Regions from separate parts of the Metabacillus sediminis genome, predicted to be linked through region 2. Evidence: riboswitches for the same ligand, from Rfam matches in the RefSeq annotation. Region 2 holds a riboswitch; each other region holds the start of a gene.

Region 1 (7,265 bases), 370 kb from region 2:
CCATAATAAAGCTCAGGTATAACATGCTCAGCCTGCCATGGATGAAGCGGAAGCAATTCATATTCTTCAGGATCCAGAGACTGGCTATCCAGTTCGTTTCTGAATGCTTCTTCAAGCGCGTCATTCTGCTGGAACAGAAGAGTTTTAATCTCAGTCCCCTTCAAAAGGCTGGCTGCGGTCCTGCTTTTATGAACCGCTGCGTACACAATCTCAGGCATACCGCCGCATTCAGGAGAGTAAACAGCGGCCTCTTCTAAACTCATCCCCATTTTTGTTTTTGTACAGGGGTGGAGAGTATGACCATGAATGGCAAGCTGTTCAAAAAATGCCAACGGACTAAACGTCTCATTTTCAACGGCAAGCTGATGAATCCAGCTGATTGGGTTATCATATTGCTCCATATACGGAAGCCAGCTTTTCTGTCTTTTGGAAAACTCCTTCAAACTAAGCTGGTAATTTTCTGTACTATTCTGCAGTTCCCTGCTAAATACTGCTGCCTCCTCTGATTCCGGAAAAAGACCATATAATTGCAGCAGATGAATCAGCTGTTCAGGAGTTTCAATCCGGGTCGTTCCCGAGGACAGAATATAGGAAACATCGGAAATTTCAATCCTGTTTAAATAAAACTTTCTCTTTACCCCTATGCGGATAGATGAATCCTTAGAAAGTTCAATATTTATAGCACCCTCTTCTTCTTTATAGGGTATAAGCTTTTCCCGAAGCAGACATTGCATCAACCGATCGAGAATCCCTTTCTGAGCATTATGTATGTGGTTCATTCGTGATAGCCCTCTTTCTTTCGATAATGAGAATCAATCTCATTAATCATAATGAAAATGATTCTCTTAATCAATCGTTCGATAGTCGGATTCCTTCTTAATGTATGAGAGAAAAGACTCCGGCATTTAGAAAAGTGAAAACGCCTTGAGGGAATGAAGTTCTGCTGTATGCGCAACGTCCTGCGTGCCTCCCATACCTCAAGGGGCTGTGCCCTGGAAATGGACAAAATTTATACTTTCTTATCGTAAAAAAAACTGCCTAAGCAATAGGCAGCCCGTTCGTTTATGAACATTCATACATCGTCCACATCCCAATATCCTTAAATCCAATGCGTTTATAGATTTTGCCGGCTTCCGGGTTATCGTAAAACAAGCAGAGCTCGCGTCCCTCACTCAGTACGTGACCGCATAGCTCAAGCATGCACTGAGTGGCATAGCCTTTCCGCTTATGGTCATTGAGCGTACAGACACCGACCACCATCGCTGAGAGGCTGTTTTCAGCTGCAGTAGAGGCGGCGCTGACCATCCTTCCTTCTTCCTCCACATAATACGTTCTTGAAGCGCCCTTTTCCATGTTTCGGCGCTTGCTTTCCACACTCTCTCCCGCTGAAGTAAATTCTTCAATCTGTTTATGCAGCTCCAGAATCCGTTCTGTATCTTCAATCCCTGCCTTTTTTACGGTTACTCCAGGACGATGACTGAACGTCTCCTCAAGCTTCACGCATTTTGCATAATACAGCACACGTTTCTCAGCGCGCCGTTCAAGGAACGGCTCCAGTTTGACCGTTACCTCCTCAAGACCTGAAAGAATACCCCATTCCGGGTCCGCCTTCATAATTCCGGCAAAGCCGCCGGCATCAAAATCCCCATGGGAAAAAGGGATATAATTCGCTTCATATTTTAATAGAATCCCCTGAAGCTCGCCATCCTCATTAAAATCGCCCCAAACCTTCTGAAAAGGCTCATTGTACCCGAATGCTTCGATGTCCCCTATTATAAACAAGTTTTCAGCAGGCTTGCCGGAAACGTAGGAATAGCATTGTTCATGGTCTTTTTCTGTTAGTTGCCTAATCATTATGAAGCCCCCCTTATAGCTCTCTCTTGCACCTCAAAGAATAATAGTTTTCAGTCTCTGTCTGTGAATAGGAAGGCACGCAATCCTAAACGATAAATCCCTTAGCTTTGTAGAACGGTATTCCTTTCTGGTTCTGTTCATCCACGGATACCCACTGTTCCTGTGCCCCATATGTTTGAATTTGTTCCTCTGTAATGGCATTAAGAAGCAGCGTGCCAATCCCCTGTCTTCTTTTGGCGGGATCCAGATAAAGAACGAAAAGCTCAGAAGTGTGTTCGGCAGTCATCCCTCCACCGCCGGCTCCTGCTACTCCATTCTCACCAATTGCCGCATACCAGCCGTTCCAATGACGGTCAGTTTCTTGTATTTCCTTTGCCACCCGCTCTGCATTATAAAATTCGGAAATGGTACGTTCTATATACTTTTTGGAATGCGTTTCATTATATGTGTTCCTGTACCCTTCAGAACAAACACGAATGATTCCCTGAATGTGCTCAAGTCCTGCTTTAACAACGGTTATCATTGCTTTTCAACACATCCCCTTGCTGATATTAGCATTTATTATATAGAATGTTCAGAACCTTTTCACTACTAATTTGTAATTACTGTCATATATTTTATCAAGCTTAACTTTAAGGGGGATCAAGGAGATGCAGTATCAATATTACGAAGAATATCAGCGCCAAATGAACCAGAATGCATTGCTTGCTAAAGAAATAGCCAAGGCAATTGATGGAGAATACAGCGCGATAAATTGCTATGAAGTACTGGCAAAGCAAGCACCGACGCAGGAACAGAGGGAAAAAATTCTTGAAATTCAAAAGGATGAAAGAAGGCATTATGAGGAGTTTTCGCAGATTTATCTGTCGCTGACAGGACGCCAGCATAAGCCGAAGCAAATTGAAGAATGTCCCTCAACCTATGAGAAAGGGCTTAATGCCGCTTTCAAGGATGAACAGGAAACCGTTGATTTCTATCTGGATATCTCAGATAAAGCCACGAATGCGTACATAAAGCGCATTTTCAAAAGAGCGGCTGCGGACGAGCAAAACCATGCTGTCTGGTTTTTATATTATTTAACAAAGATTTGAATCGCCGCCTAATGGCGGTTTTTTTATCTAATCAATAGGATCACATTTGCGCCCATGACGGAGAACTTCGTAAATTGCCATTCCATCACTTGGATGATCGTCTGAGTATCGGACAGGCAGTAAAGCAAAAATAACATAGTAGCTTGAAAAGTAAGCAAACTGATAGAAAAATAAATGAGGCTCCAATACATTATGCACAATAAGCAGGTTCACAAGCAGAATGGAAAGAAGATTAAAAAGCGCTCCCCCTCCATACACCATGGCATGAGTAGCACGATTATCATACCTAAGACCTTCATACTGGCAAAAAGAATCCAAAAAATAAAGACGTTTTACCGTCAGATTTTTAAACGTAAAAAGCGGCTTTCCTCTACCAATTGTGAATGTTCCTTTTCCGCCAAAGGCAAGCGCCATAACAGTATGGCCTAATTGATGAACAAATGATGCGATCGGCAAAACAATGCAAAGTGACCATAGCAATGTAAGGACGTCCCGAAGCTCGAACATAAAGAAGCGCCTCCCTATTCATTGATGATATGTCTAATGTCCGTACTGCCTGTTTTCCCGAAATATCCTTGGTCAAACCTAATGATTATCCATGTCATTATTGAAACTTTTCATGTATGATAGTGGAGAACCATCCTATTCCAAAACAAGGAGGAAATGACTCATGCGCTTCGACGAACAGCCAGTGACAGTAGATGAAAATGTAAACGTTTTTGCGGCAATACCTGAGGACGGTACCGTTATTGGAACAGCCACACAGGAAGAGCTTCAGATGGCCCAGGAATTGGAGTGCAGGCACCTAGCCCACATGCGTCTAATGGATTCAAACATCCAGATTCAGGGAGCTTCCTATAAGGAGCTGCTGCAGGAATACTTGGAATTTGAAACAAAATCCGCTGAGTTTTGGAAAGCTATTTATAAAAGACTGGATGTTCCATGGGAATGGATCCTCCGAATTGATCTGGCCCACGGCTATATTTACGTTATTAACCCATTTGATGATGAAGTGATTGATTAATTGATTGAGAAAAGGCCGGCCTCCTGTTGGAAGCCGGCTTTTTTTGCGGAGAGACTTTTAGCTCTTTGGTGGCAGGACACTCGCGAGGGGTTATCGGCCGCTCCCGTACGGATATCGGACACTCCGCTCTTTTTATCGGACGTTGGTGGCTCGATATCGGTCACTCCGCTTTTTATCGGACACTCGTGACAAGATATCGGTCGCTCGCGCACGAATATCGGACACTCCACTCTTCTTATCGGACGTTCATGGTTCGATATCGGTCACTCCGCTTTTTATCGGACACTCGTGACAAGATATCGGTCGCTCGCGCACGGATATCGGACACTCCGCTCTTTTTATCGGACGTTCATGGTTCGATATCGGTCACTCCGCTTTTTATCGGACACTCGTGACAAGATATCGGTCGCTCGCGCACGAATATCGGACACTCCACTCTTCTTATCGGACGTTCATGGTTCGATATCGGTCACTCCGCTTTTTATCGGACACTCGTGACAAGATATCGGTCGCTCGCGCACGAATATCGGACACTCCACTCTTCTTATCGGACGTTCATGGTTCGATATCGGTCACTCCGCTTTTTATCGGACACTCGTGACAAGATATCGGTCGCTCGCGCACGAATATCGGACACTCCACTCTTCTTATCGGACGTTCATGGTTCGATATCGGTCACTCCGCTTTTTATCGGACACTCGTGACAAGATATCGGTCGCTCGCGCACGAATATCGGACACTCCACTCTTCTTATCGGACGTTCATGGTTCGATATCGGTCACTCCGCTTTTTATCGGACACTCGTGACAAGATATCGGTCGCTCGCGCACGAATATCGGACACTCCACTCTTCTTATCGGACGTTCATGGTTCGATATCGGTCACTCCGCTTTTTATCGGACACTCGCGAGGAGATATCGGTCGCTCGCGCACGGATATCGGACACTCCGCTCTTCTTATCGGACGTTCATGGTTCGATATCGGTCACTCCGCTTTTTATCGGACACTCGTGACAAGATATCGGTCGCTCGCGCACGAATATCGGACACTCCGCTCTTTTTATCGGACGGTCATGGCTCGATTTCGGTCACTTCGCTTTTTATCGGACACTCGCGAGGAGATATCGGTCGCTCGCGCACGGATATCCAACACTCCACTCTTCTTATCGGACGTTCATGGTTCGATATCGGTCACTCTGCTTTTTATCGGACACTCGCGAGGGGGATATCGGTCGCTCGCGCACGGATATCGGACACTCCGCTCTTTCTATCGGACGTTCATGGTTCGATATCGGACACTCCCATGCAGTCAATTCCCCTCTTACTGTACTTCAACTGCTTCCGTATCCGGCCATTGTTCCATCGTATAGGCCATTTCCCAAAATGACAGTTCGTATTTGCAGCTGATTGTGAAATGGCGGATCATTTTCTGTCGTTCTTTTTCAGATGCCTCCAGGGCAAGCTGGTCCAGTCGCTCTAGCTGTTCAAATACAAGTTCTTTAAACCATTCTCCTCCATAAGCCGCGATCCATTCCTGATAAATCGGTTCTTCAGGCTTACACTCTTTCAATCTCTCACCGATTTCATAGTAAATCCAATAGCACGGCAGGATGCAGGCAATGATTTCCCCAAGGCTTCCGTTGATTGCGGAACGGTACATGTGGGATGTGTAGGCATATGCGGTTGGTGATGGTTCAAAGGCCCGTTTTTCTTCTTCTGTAATTCCGAGCAGAGTTGAGAATTTCTCATGAAGCGATAGCTCCGCTTCGTAGGTTCCTTGCGCATGGAAGGCCATTCGCGCTGTTACATGAAGGTCGTCAGCCTTTCCGCCAGCGAGTGCCTGAACTTTGGCAAAATGGGATAAGTAATAGGCATCCTGCATGACATAGTAACGGAAGTTTTCAAGCGGGAGCGTACCATCGCCGATTCCCCTTACAAAAGGATGGTTGAAGTTTGCCTCCCAAATTGAATCGGTTACTTTTCTTAACTTTTCTGTAAAAGATGTCATGTTTGAATTCCCCCTGCTTCTTATGTAAAAATAAAAAACCGCTCTTAACGGATAAGAGCGGGAAAGATTAAGAATCTCCCACTTCCCTCCGCTGGTTCAAACCAGATCAGGTTCCAAGGGTCCCGGAGCATACTCCGGTCTCAGCCCCACGTTATGGGCTCCCCTAGTGGCAATGCGGTATTTTATTTTCCAGGTTCATCATAACATGCAGTAAAAAAACGTCAACTATCTCTTTATCACAGCTTCCGGAATTTCTTCCATCCACTGATGCTTTACCATGATTTTCCCGCCTTCTTTTGCAAATGAATAAATATCACGTGCAGCAATTGCCATTTTCAGAGGAAGATCCGGGCGCAAACTGTAGGTTGTTCCAAGTGCGTTGCTTGTCAACCCCAAACTGCTTAACAAGTTGATTAAATACATAATCAGTTTATCTGAATATGGAGCGGTCTTTGTTTCAGAAATGACTGCTCCAGGCAAGGCTGAGACAGGGATTCCACTATGTTCCATCAGCTTCCCATAGGATTGATACAAATCAATAGCAAGCTGTTCGCCTTTCTTTAAATACATTTTCACTTCCGGTTCTTTCGCTACTTTCCTTAACCCTTTCATCAGCTGGGCACCGAAGTTGTTGTTTTCCACAATGTGATAGATGATGGAAAGTTCGGTAGCATTCAATCTTCTTTTGCCAAAATGAAATCCGGATAAATACCTTTCATTTACAACATATTTAGGATGATCCGGCATCCCGATTACCGGTGGAATGGCGCCGTTCCCTACCTGCAGGAGGCAATTTGTACACATACCGAACACTTTGTTGGAATGGGCAGACGTTCTCGAAAAGAAGTCGTGAATATCATTTCGATACACCATTGACAGGTGCACAGCATTCAGCCCGATTCCAAGCTTCATCAGCATCCGCAGAAAGCGGATATAGAAGTACTGATCGAACAGCCTTTCCGCCTTTCGGTTCACATCCGTTTCATCAAACCCCTCAGGAATTGCAGCGCCTTCCTTTTGAAAAAGCTGAGCGATTTCTTTTACAAATTTCACTTCTTCCTGATAGGCATATTGAAGGATCGACGTAATGTCCTTTTGGGTTGTTACATCCAATGCGTGTTCCATGATGCGGAGAAGCATCGTCTTTTTCTGATAAGTGGACCATAAATTTGCTAATTCGGACGAAGACATTGGTTTCATACTGATTTCCTCTTTTCAAAATAAATAGATACTGTTATTTTTCCAAAAAGAGGTGATATTATGAGGACAAAAAAAGATGACCGGGAAGG
Region 2 (7,265 bases):
TCCACCAAAAAAAAACGCAGAAGACCATTCTGCGCCATCATTTTGGTTAACTTTTAGCATGTTCTGAAAAACTCTTACTGGCAGGAAGTACAGTCATTAAAGCATTGAGTATAGTTGAGAGGGAAGAGTGTCCGGCATACATTCGCGCAATAACGGGAGCAGCTTCCAGAGCTTACCTGGCTGCATCCGCAGTTCCTGCGGCGGTCTGACATTCCTTCTGTCTGTCCGTTTCCGCACGACTTGCGGCCGTGATCGGACGTTCCTTTTCTGCTGCGATGACAGGATGAACCCGCCAATTCATCCAAATAGAGTCTTGGCTTACTGCCAGAATTGCATCTATTTCGAGAACTCATAATATCCCCTCCTTTCCCTAATAGAGTATTCAGACTCTATCAGTTGGAGGCGACGAATATCCCTGCTGCTTCTATTATTCTATGATTCAGCGGGGTGCCCATAGGATAATTCCTGCACCGATCAGACAGATAACGGCTCCTAATGTGTCATAGAAATCAGGTGCTTTTCCATCTACTCCCCAACCCCATAGTAAAGCGAGAACGATAAATAATCCTCCGTACGCTGCATACACTCTGCCGAAATCAGGAAAATCCTGCAGGGCCGGCAATATGCCATACACAACCAGCACTGCCCCGCCAATGATTCCGTACCATATTGGAAGACCGTTCTTTATCCATAGCCAAATTAAATAGCCTCCACCAATTTCCGCTAAACCCGCTAATACAAATAAAATGATAGATTTGATCATAGTCCACATACTTTCTGTGCTTTATTCATAGCAAATATTAAATCAAGTGAACGAATCTTACAAGCTTAGCCTTCTCCTAAAACTTCCTATTTTCAAGTGGATGACTAGACCTGCAGAAAAGAGTATGATAGGTTTAACCATACTTTATATTAATGAAAGCTAAGTCGGGATTTGTTTGTTCCCTGAGGTGATAAATAGGATGAATATTGATGCTGAATTAACTGCGAAAGTTTCCGTAAAAAGTGTAGACCCTCTTGAACCGGTTCATGTAAAAAATATACCGCAAGGCTGGAAATTGCTTGGCCGCGGAAACTATGCGGCCGTTTTCGTAAACGAAGGACTCCCAGGAAAAATTGTTAAGCTTTATGCAGAAAACCGCGAAGGCGCCGATAAAGAAAGACAAGTATACCAAATACTTGGCGATCACCCAGCATACTCGGTCATGTTCAGCTATAGTGACCGTTATCTCATATTAAAAAAACTGGAGGGCATCACTCTTTACGATGCTCTTAGAAAAGGTGTTTACATCCCTGAAAAAGTCATAAAAGATGTAGACGACGCCATTGCATATGCCAGGGAAAAGGGATTAAACCCCACGGATATACACGGAAAAAATGTCATGATGAAGGATGGCCGCGGCTATATTGTGGACGTCTCTGATTTTTTAGAAGTGTTTGATTGTCCAAGGTGGAAGGATTTCAAAAAGGCCTACTACCGGATATACCTTCCCCTTTCAAGATTCAGAAAATGGAAGATTCCGCGCTGGATGCTCGAACGGATTCGCAAAGGCTATCAGAAATACCTGAAGATTAACGGATATTACAAAAGAAAGAAAAAGAGCAAAGAAACAAAACGCCTCGCTAAGAAAAGCTAGGCGTTTTGTTTTCTTTCTCTACCGGGTTATCTCTTTCTTCAGAGCTCTGGCAGCTGCGGCGGGATTTTCCGATCTGCTGATGCTTGAAATGGCCGATACTCCATCTGCTCCCGCCTTTACAACGTTCTTCGCATTCTCAGCCGTTATTCCGCCAATCCCTACCATTGGAATATCAATGCCTGCTTGCTTGATCTCCTCGATTACAGCGGTGCCTTTCGCTTCCTTCGCATCCTCTTTGGATGAAGTCGGAAAGACAGGACCCACCCCAATGTAATCTGCCCCATCGGCTAAAGCACGCTTTGCCTCTTCTGCGCTATGCACGGATACCCCGAGAATCATACCATTTAAGCGTGTAATGATCTCACTGGCTTTGGCGTCATCCTGTCCTACATGAATTCCGTCCGCCCCTATTTTTAATGCCAGCTCCACATCATCATTTACAATGAAGGGAATATTTGAGTTTCTGCATATTTGCATCAGCCGGACCGCAAGCTGTTCAATTTCATCGGCTGGATGAAGGGAACCCTTGCCTTTTTCGCGAAATTGGAAGAGCGTAATTCCTCCTTCAATTGACCCGGTTACTACCTCTTCAATATCATTCGGACAGTCCTGTGTTCCTGCTATAAAATAAAGGGCCAAGTGCTGTTTTATCCGGTTCCTGTTCATATCTGTCTCATCCTCTTTTGGAAAGCCCAATGATTAGTAGGACCATGGCCTTCTCCAATTACAAGCGTTTCTTCAATGGCTGCCTGAATAAATTGCTTCGCTGTTTCCGCAGCTTTAGCAATCGTGCTGCCCTTAGCAAGTTCAGCTGTCAAGGCGGCTGAAAATGTACAGCCTGTCCCGTGAGTATGCCTTGTTTCAATTCGCTTGCTTATCAGTGCTGTAAACTCTTTCCCATCGTATAAAAGATCGGCTGACTCCTCCGTATTCTCTTCATGCCCGCCTTTAATCAGGCACGAGGAAGCTCCCATATTATGAATAATCCTGCAAGCTTCTCGTTTATTTTCCTCATTATTAATTGTTATTCCGGTAATTGCTTCCGCCTCTGGAATATTAGGAGTAATAACGGCAGCGAGCGGAATGAGGTAATCAATCATGGCCTTAACCGCCTCACTTTGAAGAAGCGTGCTTCCGCCTTTGGCAATCATAACCGGGTCAATCACAACATTTTTCCATCCAAAATTTTTTATTGAATCCGCTGCCGCCAAGATGATTTCTGCATTAAAGAGCATGCCTGTTTTAACGGCATCCGGAGGGAGGTCCTCCCCTATTGCAGAAGCCTGCGCGGATACAGCATTGGCAGTTAAAGGAAACACTCCATGCACACCAAGGGTATTCTGGGCTGTTACAGCTGTAACAGCACTCATCCCGAACACGCCAAGCTCCTGAAATGTTTTGAGGTCAGCCTGAATACCCGCTCCGCCGCCGCTGTCTGAACCGGCAATAGTTAATGCCTTTTTGATCATTCTATAACCCCACCTTTTCAATTCTTGCACGAAGAGTGACTTGTTCTTCAGTCACCAGAAATAGCTGGTTCAAGAATTCGACTTGAAAGCTCCCGGGTCCTTGATCCGCAGTTTTTTCAGCAGCCAGTTCTGCCGCGGTTCCATAAACAGCAAGCGCAGCCGCTGCAGCTGATACCGGATTTTTCTCAACTGCCAGAAAGGCTCCAACTACTGATGTGACCAGACATCCAGTACCTGTAACTTTCGTCAGGATAGAGTGGCCATTCGACACCTTCAATACCTGTTTTCCATCGGAGATATAGTCTGTCTCTCCCGTCACAGCCACCACCGTGTTCAGTTTCTTTGCAGCATGAATTGCCAGCTCTTCTAAGTCTCCTTCAGCTTCTCCGGAATCGACTCCTTTGATTGCCCATTTCTGACCGGCTGCATTAGCGATTTCCGCCGCATTCCCACGAACAACAGCAACCTTTACCTCTTCAAGAATCTGCTTAGCAGAACGTGTACGGAGCTCCGTTGCACCCGCTGCAACAGGATCCAGTACAACAGGAACACCGTGCTTATTAGCGGATTTGCCTGCAAGAATCATAGATTCCACAGTCCGCTCTGTCAGTGTGCCAATGTTTAAAACGAGCACTCCTGCCATAGCAGCCATTTCTGCTGCTTCTTGCTTGGCATCTGCCATAACCGGTGAAGCACCAAGGGCCAATAGCCCATTGGCTGTAAAATTAGCAACTACAATATTCGTTATATTATGTACCAGGGGATTTACCTCTCTTACTTTACTCAGCAATGCTCCTGCTTTTTGTGCATTCATTCCAATTCATCCTCTCCGGAAAGAGCTGCAGATAACCGGTGGGCGCCCATGCAAAAAGGCATCCCGCATAGAAGCGAAATGCCTTTAATCATAAAATATGATCAGTCATTACATTCTCCCTGCGCTGGCATTATCCAACAGGTTCACCCGGTCTACGGCAGATTAGCCGTACTCTCAGCCTGCTTCCACAAGCTCCCGATCCGTATTTTTTAAAGTAAGTTTATCCCTTACCACACGAAAAATCAAGCGTCACCCAATCTTCTCTTCTTCCTCGTTCCTGTCTGAAGCTATTTTTCCAAGAGATTCGTTCATTTTGAACATCACAATCAGCAATTCGCAATAAATCCGAATGGCAAACGGGCCCAGAAGCATTGTAAACAAACCCATCAGGATCTGCAGGCCGGGGGTCATTGATTCACCCGAATTGAACATCATCACCAAACCGGTCAGTACACTGATTCCGCTCCCAATATAAAAAATAATGGTTATTATGGCTGGTGTAATCATTTTATTAAAACTAAGAAACTCTTTCACCCGCTGTCACCCCTCATTTGAAATTCTCTTCAAACAATAGGTATGCAAGCTGTATCTTATACATTCCTTCACATAGGCACAAAGATTTAACTTTTAGAAATACTGGCCTATTTAAATTTTTCCATTCTAATCCATATATTTCTATATCCTTCAGAATCTTTCACTCTAAGGGGATTAACCCAAGACCTTTCTCTTAAATAAGGCATCAGAAAAAAACATACTGGTTCGATAGAGGCCCCTTAATCCCTATTGAATCATAAAGTCCACAACCTTCTTCCCCTTTTACAATTAGTTCATAAAAGCGCAACCATTTTCGAATAGAATATGGGTATATATATAAAAAGGGGAACAATGGAAAAAAGGGGTAAAGGAGAACTTTATGAGGCTAACCTCAAGGCTTTGCATGATTTGTTCAATCCTATCGGTCTTGCTATACTTTCTAGCAAAAATACTTTATTTCTCAAAGTTCGCCCACTATATGAATATTTCATCGATCCTTCTCGTATTCGTAATCGTAATCGCCTTCTTCTTTGATGATCATATAGGGTACTAACGAAAAGCGGAGGCGGCTTGCCCAGCCCCGACAAGCATAAGACAATCAGCCTGGGGAAGGTGAACTTTCCTTCCTCAGGATGAGTGGCTTATGACCTCGAGGGGCTAGCCGCCGTAGCTAGACAATGTGAAAAGCGGAGGGCGCTCCTAGTAAGGAAGTTCTGCTAAGAGCGCGGCGTCCTGCCGCAACGCAGAACTGACCCGCTTCGTGCGGGCCTCCGTGAGAGACGGTGGAGCTCTCGACCGAGAGGCGCTCAAATAAGGAAGTTCTGCTAAGAGCGCGACGTCCTGTCGCAACGCAGAACTGACCCGCCTCCTGCGGGCCCGAGAGAGCGAAGCGGCCGAACGGCTAGCGGCCGAAGCTGGACACCACGAAAAGCGGAGGGCGCTCCTAGTAAGGAAGTTCTGCTAAGAGCGCGGCGTCCTGCCGCAACGCAGAACTGACCCGCTTCGTGCGGGCCTCCGTGAGAGACGGTGGAGCTCTTGACCGAGAGGCGCTCAAATAAGGAAGTTCTGCTAAGAGCGCGACGTCCTGTCGCAACGCAGAACTGACCCGCATCCTGCAGGCCCGAGAAAGCGAAGCGGCCGAACGGCTAGCGCCCGGAGCTGGACACCACGAAAAGCAGAGGGCGCTCCAGTAAGAAAGTTCTGCTAAGAGCGCGACGTCCTGCCGCAGCACTGAAAAAAAAGGTAATGGAGCGATATCCATTACCTTTTTTTTATTTCTTAAATTTTCTCATACTTTTTGTGATTTGCTTCCATTTTGCTTTTTCATCTGATTGTGCTTTTTTATCCTCTTTACGGGCTAAAAACGCGAGCTCCTTTTGAAGCTTTTGATAGCTTTCATAACGATCTGCCCGCAGTGATCCTTCCTCTAATGCAGCATTGATGGCACAGCCAGGCTCATTTTGATGCCTGCAGTCGGTGAAGCGGCAGCTGCGAGCTAACGTTTCCACATCCTCAAACGTTCCCTGAAACCCATCTTCGGCACTCCAAAGCTGCAATTCTCTCATTCCGGGTGTGTCGATCAGACAGCCGCCTGTATTAAGAGCAATGAGTTCACGGTACGTTGTCGTATGTCTTCCCCGGTCATCATCTTCTCTTGCTTCCTGAGTCTTTAAATAATCACTGCCGATCAGCTGATTCGTTATGGTTGACTTGCCTACACCTGATGAACCGACAAGTGCTGCCGTACGTCCCCCAGTGCAATAGCTGCGGAGAATTTCAGCAGATTCAGCATCCAGAGCACTTATTACATGTATAGGCACACCAATAGCTGCTGCTTCAACTTCAGCGAGCTTCTCGTTCAAATCCTCGCATAAGTCTGCTTTATTCAAAACCACCACCGGATTGGCTCCGCTTTCCCAGGCCATGATTAAATACCGTTCCAGTCTGCGGATATTGTAATCCTGGTTAAGGGCCATCACGATAAAAAGCGTATCAACATTTGCAGCCACTATTTGTTCCTCTGTAGCCACACCCGCCGCTTTTCGTGAAAATTTACTCTGCCTGGGAAGAATCGCATGTATCGTTGCCTTCCCTTCTTCATAGCGCGGCTGAATAACTACCCAGTCTCCCACGGCAGGGAAATCTTCTCTTCCCCCGGCTTCAAACCTCATCTTTCCAGCTACCTCACCTAGCAATTCTCCTTGCCCAGTCAGAATTCTGTATACCCTTTTATGTTCAAGTGCCACTCGGCCAATTTCAAATCCTTCAGTCTTAAACGGATTAAATGCCTCTTCAAAAAATGGGGTCATCCCCAACTCAGATAAATTCAATGCTAATATCCTCCCTATTCTGTTCGTTCAAAATTAATGAATGAACGTCATAGAGAGATGATCAAGTTACCGATCCAATCCCTCCATGACGCTGATGATTACAATTGGAAATTTTCTCATATTTCATCACTCCTTAAAGGGATTGAGCATGAAGCTCTTGAATACCATTATACGGAAGGTTTCATGTATTTGCCAAACACATCTTCTAAAAATCTATTCAATTTGAATTCCGAGGTGAGCAGCGGAGATGCCAGAAAATCCGGATGGAATGTTTCAAATTATTCCTGTACTTGTCATTTGCGGATTTGCAGCGGTTTTAGGAATCATTATTTTCACGATATTTAAAAATATTGCTGCTTGGAACAAAAACAATCAGCAGCCAGTAACAGAAGTCCTGGCAACTATTGTTGCGAAAAGAACGAGTACACATGGCGGCGGTAATACGAGAGCTTATAATCACTATTACCCGACTTTTGAATTA
Region 3 (7,265 bases), 1.8 Mb from region 2:
ATCGCTATTGCTTTCTCTTCCTCCGGGTACTTAGATGTTTCAGTTCCCCGGGTCTGCCTTCCAGATCCTATGTATTCAGATCAGGATGCTGCTCCATTACGAGCAGCGGGTTTCCCCATTCGGAAATCTCCGGATCAACGCTTACTTACAGCTCCCCGAAGCATATCGGTGTTCGTACCGTCCTTCATCGGCTCCTAGTGCCAAGGCATCCACCGTGCGCCCTTTCTAACTTAACCTGATAACAGACGTTATCTTCGTTAGAGCTGAAAACAGATGTTTTCAGACTTGATGTTCTCTATCTACGCAAGCGCAGAAGAAAATCGTAAGGTTATTTGCTTACTCGTGTGAATGTTTGACATTCATATCGTTATCTAGTTTTCAAAGAACAAGTGTATAGAGAGAATGATCTCTCAAAACTAAACAAAGTCGAAGTGCGTCCGTTAATTGCTGCACCACATGGGTGCTGATAATTCTTCCTTAGAAAGGAGGTGATCCAGCCGCACCTTCCGATACGGCTACCTTGTTACGACTTCACCCCAATCATCTGCCCCACCTTAGGCGGCTGGCTCCCTTACGGGTTACCCCACCGACTTCGGGTGTTGCAAACTCTCGTGGTGTGACGGGCGGTGTGTACAAGGCCCGGGAACGTATTCACCGCGGCATGCTGATCCGCGATTACTAGCGATTCCGGCTTCATGCAGGCGAGTTGCAGCCTGCAATCCGAACTGAGAATGGTTTTATGGGATTCGCTTAACCTCGCGGTTTTGCAGCCCTTTGTACCATCCATTGTAGCACGTGTGTAGCCCAGGTCATAAGGGGCATGATGATTTGACGTCATCCCCACCTTCCTCCGGTTTGTCACCGGCAGTCACCTTAGAGTGCCCAACTGAATGCTGGCAACTAAGATCAAGGGTTGCGCTCGTTGCGGGACTTAACCCAACATCTCACGACACGAGCTGACGACAACCATGCACCACCTGTCACTCTGTCCCCCGAAGGGGAACCTTCTATCTCTAGAAGTGGCAGAGGATGTCAAGACCTGGTAAGGTTCTTCGCGTTGCTTCGAATTAAACCACATGCTCCACCGCTTGTGCGGGCCCCCGTCAATTCCTTTGAGTTTCAGTCTTGCGACCGTACTCCCCAGGCGGAGTGCTTAATGCGTTAGCTGCAGCACTAAAGGGCGGAAACCCTCTAACACTTAGCACTCATCGTTTACGGCGTGGACTACCAGGGTATCTAATCCTGTTCGCTCCCCACGCTTTCGCGCCTCAGCGTCAGTTACAGACCAGAGAGTCGCCTTCGCCACTGGTGTTCCTCCACATCTCTACGCATTTCACCGCTACACGTGGAATTCCACTCTCCTCTTCTGTACTCAAGTCCTCCAGTTTCCAATGACCCTCCCCGGTTGAGCCGGGGGCTTTCACATCAGACTTAAAAGACCGCCTGCGCGCGCTTTACGCCCAATAATTCCGGACAACGCTTGCCACCTACGTATTACCGCGGCTGCTGGCACGTAGTTAGCCGTGGCTTTCTGGTTAGGTACCGTCAAGGTGCGGGCAGTGACTCCCGCACTTGTTCTTCCCTAACAACAGAGCTTTACGATCCGAAAACCTTCATCACTCACGCGGCGTTGCTCCGTCAGACTTTCGTCCATTGCGGAAGATTCCCTACTGCTGCCTCCCGTAGGAGTCTGGGCCGTGTCTCAGTCCCAGTGTGGCCGATCACCCTCTCAGGTCGGCTACGCATCGTCGCCTTGGTGAGCCATTACCTCACCAACTAGCTAATGCGCCGCGGGCCCATCTGTAAGTGACAGCATAACCGTCTTTTATCTCCGAACCATGCGGTTCGAAAAGTTATCCGGTATTAGCTCCGGTTTCCCGGAGTTATCCCAGTCTTACAGGCAGGTTGCCCACGTGTTACTCACCCGTCCGCCGCTGACCTCCGAAGAGGTCCGCTCGACTTGCATGTATTAGGCACGCCGCCAGCGTTCGTCCTGAGCCAGGATCAAACTCTCCAAAAAGTAGTTTGACTAGCTCTTGTTTGTTGCTCTAGAATTAACGTTGGCACTTCGATTTGTTTAGTTTTCAAAGATCATTTTTTGCAACCGCTTCGTTAGCGGCTTTAATAATATATCACGCCGTTAGACAAGAGTCAACATCTTTTTCAACAATGTTTCAAAAGGAAATATCTTCTGTTTTCAGCGACAAATATTAATATATCACTATATCTCTAAAAGGACAATCATTTTTTTCAAATTTCTCTATGAAAATGATGCTGGAATTTTTGCAGCGATATTTTATTCCCTGTTTCGATTTCAACTCCTTCTATAGATAAGGCTTTTTTCTGCTCTTCAAGAACATCCTGATCCTTGATGGAGAGTTCTCCTAGAACTGATTACTCTGTGCCAAGGCAAACTGTATTTACTGCTCATCGTATGAAGAACTCTTACACCCTGTCTCGCTCCTCTAGGACTTCCCGCTGCAAATGCAACTTGTCCATACGTCATAACCCGGCCCTCCGGTATATTTTTGATGATTTGAATAGCTTTTTCGGTAAATGGTTTCATTCTCTTCCTCCTTCTGGTTTGATAAGGTAAATTAATAGTACCAAAAATGCGGCACGTAAGTATCATCATTCTATTAAATGTAAAATAGTTATTGTCGAAATTTGTGTGATAGTGTATAGTGAAAATAATTAAATAATTCGGTATACGACCACTAGGGGAGCCTTCGGCTGAGAATGAACAATCTGTTCTAGACCCTTTGAACCTGTTAGTTAATGCTTGCGTAGGGATGTGGCTTGATCGTTTAACTTCGTGATTAAAGCAGTGCGTGGAAGCAAGAGCATTCCCCGCATTGCTTTTTTATTTTCTCCTTTTGGTCGATGCCTGTAAAAGGAGCCCATATGAAAAATCAAAAACTTCTATTCTTATCCGAAACAGCTATTTTAACTGCTCTGGCACTGTTGCTGGACATGCTCTCAAGTTTCTTCATTAAGATGCCTCAAGGCGGGTCACTTTCACTTGGAATGATTCCAATATTTATTATGTCCTTCAGGTGGGGTCTCAAAGGCGGATTGCTCACAGGCCTTCTGACCGGAATTCTGCAGCCGATTTTGGCACCTGCATTTATCGTACATCCCGCCCAAGCTATTTTGGACTATCCGCTGCCTTTTATGCTTGCCGGGATGAGCGGCTTGTTTGCAGGATGGGTACATTCTGCATTGAAGCAAAATAAATGGAGAACTCTGACCGCAGTTATGGCGGCTACCCTGCTTGGTTCCATTCTTCGGCTTGCTTCGCATGTTTTATCAGGAATTGTCTTTTTCGGCTCATATGCACCAAAGGGCACTCCCGTTTTCACCTACTCACTTGTATACAACTCAACCTGGATGATCCCTACCTGGATTGTCGCTGCACTTGCAATATGGTTAGTCATTATGAATTCACCCGGGCTAATCAAAAGCAATGCAAAAAAACCGTAAGCCAATATTGGCTTACGGTTTTTCTGTTTTAATAAGATTTGCAATTAAAACGTAGCGTTCTGGTGCCGAACCAATAAAATCAAACGGATAGCATGTGGAAACAGTTAATGTAGCCCTTGGTTTAGGTACAATCACCGTACGGTCGTTTTCGTCTACAATACGGACTTTGCGAATTTTATAAGTAAATGTGCCGGCAGATGTTTTGACAATAAGCAGATCGTTCTCCCCTACTTTTCCAAGCTGTCTGAAGACAGTATCCCGGTGTCCAGATAAAACAGAGTTATCCTTCTCCCCTGGAAGGACAGATTGAGCAAAATGCCCAACTCCTTTTTCGAGCTCGTCTTCTTCTGTCCCATGGTAAATAGGAAGGACTGCATCTAGTTTTGGGATGATTAATTCCCCCATCCGTTCCCCTTTTACCGGCCTTGTTTCATATAAAGGAGAAGGTTTAGCGCCTTCTGTCTCACTTGCTTTAGCCGGCGCCGTTTTAATCACATGGTAATCCGCTTTCTGCTGTTCATAGAAAAAGTAAGCTTTTGCTAATTTAAACGCATTCGTACTAGTTAAGTAAACTCCGGCAGCAAAGAGGATCGCGGCACTAAAAAGAAGAAGCGTACGCTTCTTCTTTACTGTTGAAAGGAAATGTTTCATCAGATGGATGTACGCAGCTTTCTTCTAATTAAAACGGAAACCGCTATTAAAGAAGCTCCGGCAATCATCCAGTTTGCATGAAATCCTGCTGTCTTAGGCATTTTAGCTCCTTTAACTGTTGCTCCCGGTTTTTCCGTCTGTTTCTTAATGGATGAAACTGCTTCAGACGTTTTTACTAAGTCCTTACCTGTTTCTTTAATTAATTCTGATCCAATCATTTCAGAAGTTAAGGTCATATCTAAAATCAGTTTGTTATCCAAATCATAAAGCTCGACGAAAAGGTCTGCCCCATCCACATCATTCAGACTCATCATTGTCTGCAAAGAGAGCTCTTTTTTGATTCCATCCTTAACAAGGTAGTATTTCGCCTGCAAATTCAGCAAATCCATCATTTCACCGTAGATGGAAATCATCTCTTGAATGTCTTTCTCAGAAAGCTCATCTACACTTTCAAAATCACCGATTGCCATCATTCTGTCACCAAGCTGCATCAGCTGTGCGTCAATATAAGGATTGTTTTGATATACTTTTTCGAAGTGTGCAGCCAAACGCTCAAACTCTTCTTCCGTTAAACCAAGCTGATCAAAAATTTCTTCAAACTCAGATTCCATATCCGGAAGTTCCATGAAATTATAGATTTCTTCATCAAGCTCTTCGATCGAATCATAATCTTCTAAAACCAGGCCGTGATCCTTCATAAACTGGTCAAACTCTTCACGGGAGACAAAGTCGTAGCTTTCCCAAAGCTCCTGAAGCGTCGAATCATTAATTTCAGTCGGATAGTCTCCCGCAATTTGAATTGTTTCAAGCAGATAATTTTCAAAATAGAAAACATCCTGTACTTTTTCCCCATCGAATAAATCCCCGTTTTCAACAAGGAGGTCTGTTAATTGATCTTCTGTTAATTCATATTTTGCAAGGATTTCTTTAAGAACATCATCTGTCACCCTTCTTCCCAGATGACTTCTTAAATCTTCTACATCTTCAAATTCATCAAACATTCTGTAATCGAAATTTTCTAAATATGTCTCTAACTGGCCATGTGTCAAGTTAATTTCTTTTAAATAGGCTTTGTAGCTGCTGCTGTTTACGTCAATCTTGCCTGCAGCCAGTGCTGTGTGTGCAACGAGCAGCTGAAGCAGTACAAGACATGCCGCGAAATATTTTTTCACCGCAGTGTCCCCCTGTAATATTTGTAATCTAGAAAATTATATACTGAAATTTTTGTAATGTATAGCACAATATTTTTATTGTCTATCTAGTAGATGGTTCTATTTTCGCTTGCTGGTGAATGTACTAGAGTAATAGGAAGGAGATGCGGGAGGCTAGACAATGAATCCAACCTTTTCTTTTATGTTAGGCTGCATGCTGTTATCAATTATTCATTTTTTAATCAGTTATAGGGAAGCAATTCGGGTAAGCAATGAGGAAGGTCTTGTATTCGGCTGGGGATTAGTATTTAATGTGCCCCTTGCCTTCATGTTTGCCATACTGGCTAATTTGTTCTACCAGCAGCTAAATTAGAAGGGCCTACCAGATTGGAGGCCCTTCTTATCTTTCTGTTATACTCGATTGCCTTGCAGCAGCATCGATTTAAGCCGTTCAATATCCTTCCATCCAAAAGCATATTCAATATGCTCCCGATTTCCAATTGACAATGTTTCTTCCCCTATTAATTCAGGAAAATAGGATTCATAAAATCCCCGGGAAGGATTTTCACTGATTACCCAAACCATGACAGATTGGAATCCTTTTTCAATGAGATCATCTATCGAATTTAACAGCAGCGCACTGCCAATCCCTTTTCGCTGCACCTCATCCAGAAGGTAGATGGCATATATTTCACCATCAAACCCATGCTTTTCAGTACGTTCCTTTCCATAGCTTGAAAACCCGACGATTCTCCCCTCTTCATCTTCGGCTAAAAACAGATGATCGAGATCGGCTTGCTCCCACTGGCTCATCTTCTCTGCATATGTAAGCGAGTTTAAATAGGCAGAATCAACGATATCCCGGTAAGTAGTCCGCCAGCTATCCACATGAACTTCCGCAATCCCTTTTATATCTTCTTTTTTTGCTTTCCGGATTTTATACATAATAGTCCCCCTACGCCATTCTAAAGTTCACTATTCTCCTATACCCAATTTCTTTCCTTAATCATCCATATTTCTTTTAGAATGGTAAGCAGAATCTTTTTCACTTCATATCCCCAGCCATAAAAATTAGTATTCCTGCAAATATTACGGCACTGCCGATTGCCTGAGTCAACATGATTTGTTCATTCAGCACATAATAGGCAAGGATGATCGCACCGGCAGGTTCAAATAAAATGGCGACGGAAATTGTGTTCGTACTAATCCATTTCAAAGCCCAGTTAAATAAAGAATGGCCAAGCAGATTAGGAAAAATGGCCAATAGCAAAAGCCACATCAGATTTTCGCCGCTTCCTGGGTCTAAACTATACGAAAATACTAAGCAATAAAGCAGCAAAGTCGCCGCGCTAATCCCGTAAACAAGAGTTGTATGTAAAATCAGCGAATGCCGCTTTCTTACTTCCTGTCCAAATAGAAGATAGGCAGTAACCATAAAACAGGCGGTTAACGCCAGCAAATCTCCTGCCAGTGCCCATCCGCTGATTTGCAGGTCCCCCCAGCTGATGATTAAGCTCCCGATTATGGCAATCGCCGCACTCCACACGGCTTGACGCGTTACCCGCTCACCAAAAAGCAGGTAAGTTCCAGCAAATGCGAATAGCGGCTGAAGCGTAACGAGAACCACTGAACTTGCAACGGAGGTTAATTCGAGGGACTCAAACCATAAAATAAAATGAAAGGCCAGGAATATTCCTGCCATTGAAATGTAGAGCCAGTCTTTATTAGTCATTTCCTTGATGCCCGATCCCCTTGCTAACAGGAAAAAAGGCATCATTAGAAGGACTGAAAAGAACATTCTGTAAAAAGCCGTTACCGGCGGCGGAGTGGTGGTCAGCTTGACCATTACGGCAGAGGCCGAGACAGAGAGCACCCCAATAAATAGAGCGATATATGCATATGTTTTTTGTTTGTTCACATTAATCTCCTCACCCTACTAAACATCTGCAAAAAGGCGAGATTTGTAGAAGGATAGTTTTT

Evidence for each region. A riboswitch is a leader RNA that binds a small molecule or an ion and turns the genes downstream of it on or off. The one in region 2 is predicted to bind thiamine pyrophosphate.
Region 1: it holds a riboswitch for thiamine pyrophosphate, as region 2 does, so the genes downstream of both, tenA (thiaminase II) here and thiM (hydroxyethylthiazole kinase) in region 2, are expected to answer to the same signal.
Region 3: it holds a riboswitch for thiamine pyrophosphate, as region 2 does, so the genes downstream of both, thiT (energy-coupled thiamine transporter ThiT) here and thiM (hydroxyethylthiazole kinase) in region 2, are expected to answer to the same signal.

Annotation. Positions count from the first base shown of each region.
Region 1 is NZ_CP147407.1:1,025,233-1,032,497, reverse strand. Features, by position in the region: gene WCV65_RS05595 (IucA/IucC family protein) at 1-779, opposite strand, end outside; gene WCV65_RS05590 (GNAT family N-acetyltransferase) at 1,063-1,854, opposite strand; gene WCV65_RS05585 (GNAT family N-acetyltransferase) at 1,940-2,377, opposite strand; gene WCV65_RS05580 (ferritin-like domain-containing protein) at 2,505-2,945, shown strand; gene WCV65_RS05575 (hypothetical protein) at 2,973-3,452, opposite strand; gene WCV65_RS05570 (hypothetical protein) at 3,616-3,969, shown strand; gene tenA (thiaminase II) at 5,290-5,976, opposite strand; TPP riboswitch at 6,043-6,151, opposite strand; gene WCV65_RS05560 (DUF3231 family protein) at 6,202-7,176, opposite strand.
Region 2 is NZ_CP147407.1:1,393,593-1,400,857, reverse strand. Features, by position in the region: gene WCV65_RS07425 (hypothetical protein) at 75-353, opposite strand; gene WCV65_RS07420 (YnfA family protein) at 440-763, opposite strand; gene WCV65_RS07415 (serine/threonine protein kinase) at 963-1,637, shown strand; gene thiE (thiamine phosphate synthase) at 1,656-2,303, opposite strand; gene thiD (bifunctional hydroxymethylpyrimidine kinase/phosphomethylpyrimidine kinase) at 2,300-3,106, opposite strand; gene thiM (hydroxyethylthiazole kinase) at 3,108-3,920, opposite strand; TPP riboswitch at 4,019-4,129, opposite strand; gene WCV65_RS07395 (DUF4282 domain-containing protein) at 4,170-4,454, opposite strand; gene rsgA (ribosome small subunit-dependent GTPase A) at 5,726-6,763, opposite strand; gene WCV65_RS07385 (DUF2500 domain-containing protein) at 7,032-7,265, shown strand, end outside.
Region 3 is NZ_CP147407.1:3,145,669-3,152,933, forward strand. Features, by position in the region: rRNA gene WCV65_RS16380 (23S ribosomal RNA) at 1-236, opposite strand, end outside; rRNA gene WCV65_RS16385 (16S ribosomal RNA) at 482-2,020, opposite strand; gene WCV65_RS16390 (MGMT family protein) at 2,351-2,566, opposite strand; TPP riboswitch at 2,710-2,810, shown strand; gene thiT (energy-coupled thiamine transporter ThiT) at 2,905-3,483, shown strand; gene WCV65_RS16400 (class D sortase) at 3,496-4,134, opposite strand; gene WCV65_RS16405 (processed acidic surface protein) at 4,134-5,306, opposite strand; gene WCV65_RS16410 (hypothetical protein) at 5,467-5,658, shown strand; gene WCV65_RS16415 (GNAT family N-acetyltransferase) at 5,697-6,230, opposite strand; gene WCV65_RS16420 (DMT family transporter) at 6,331-7,203, opposite strand.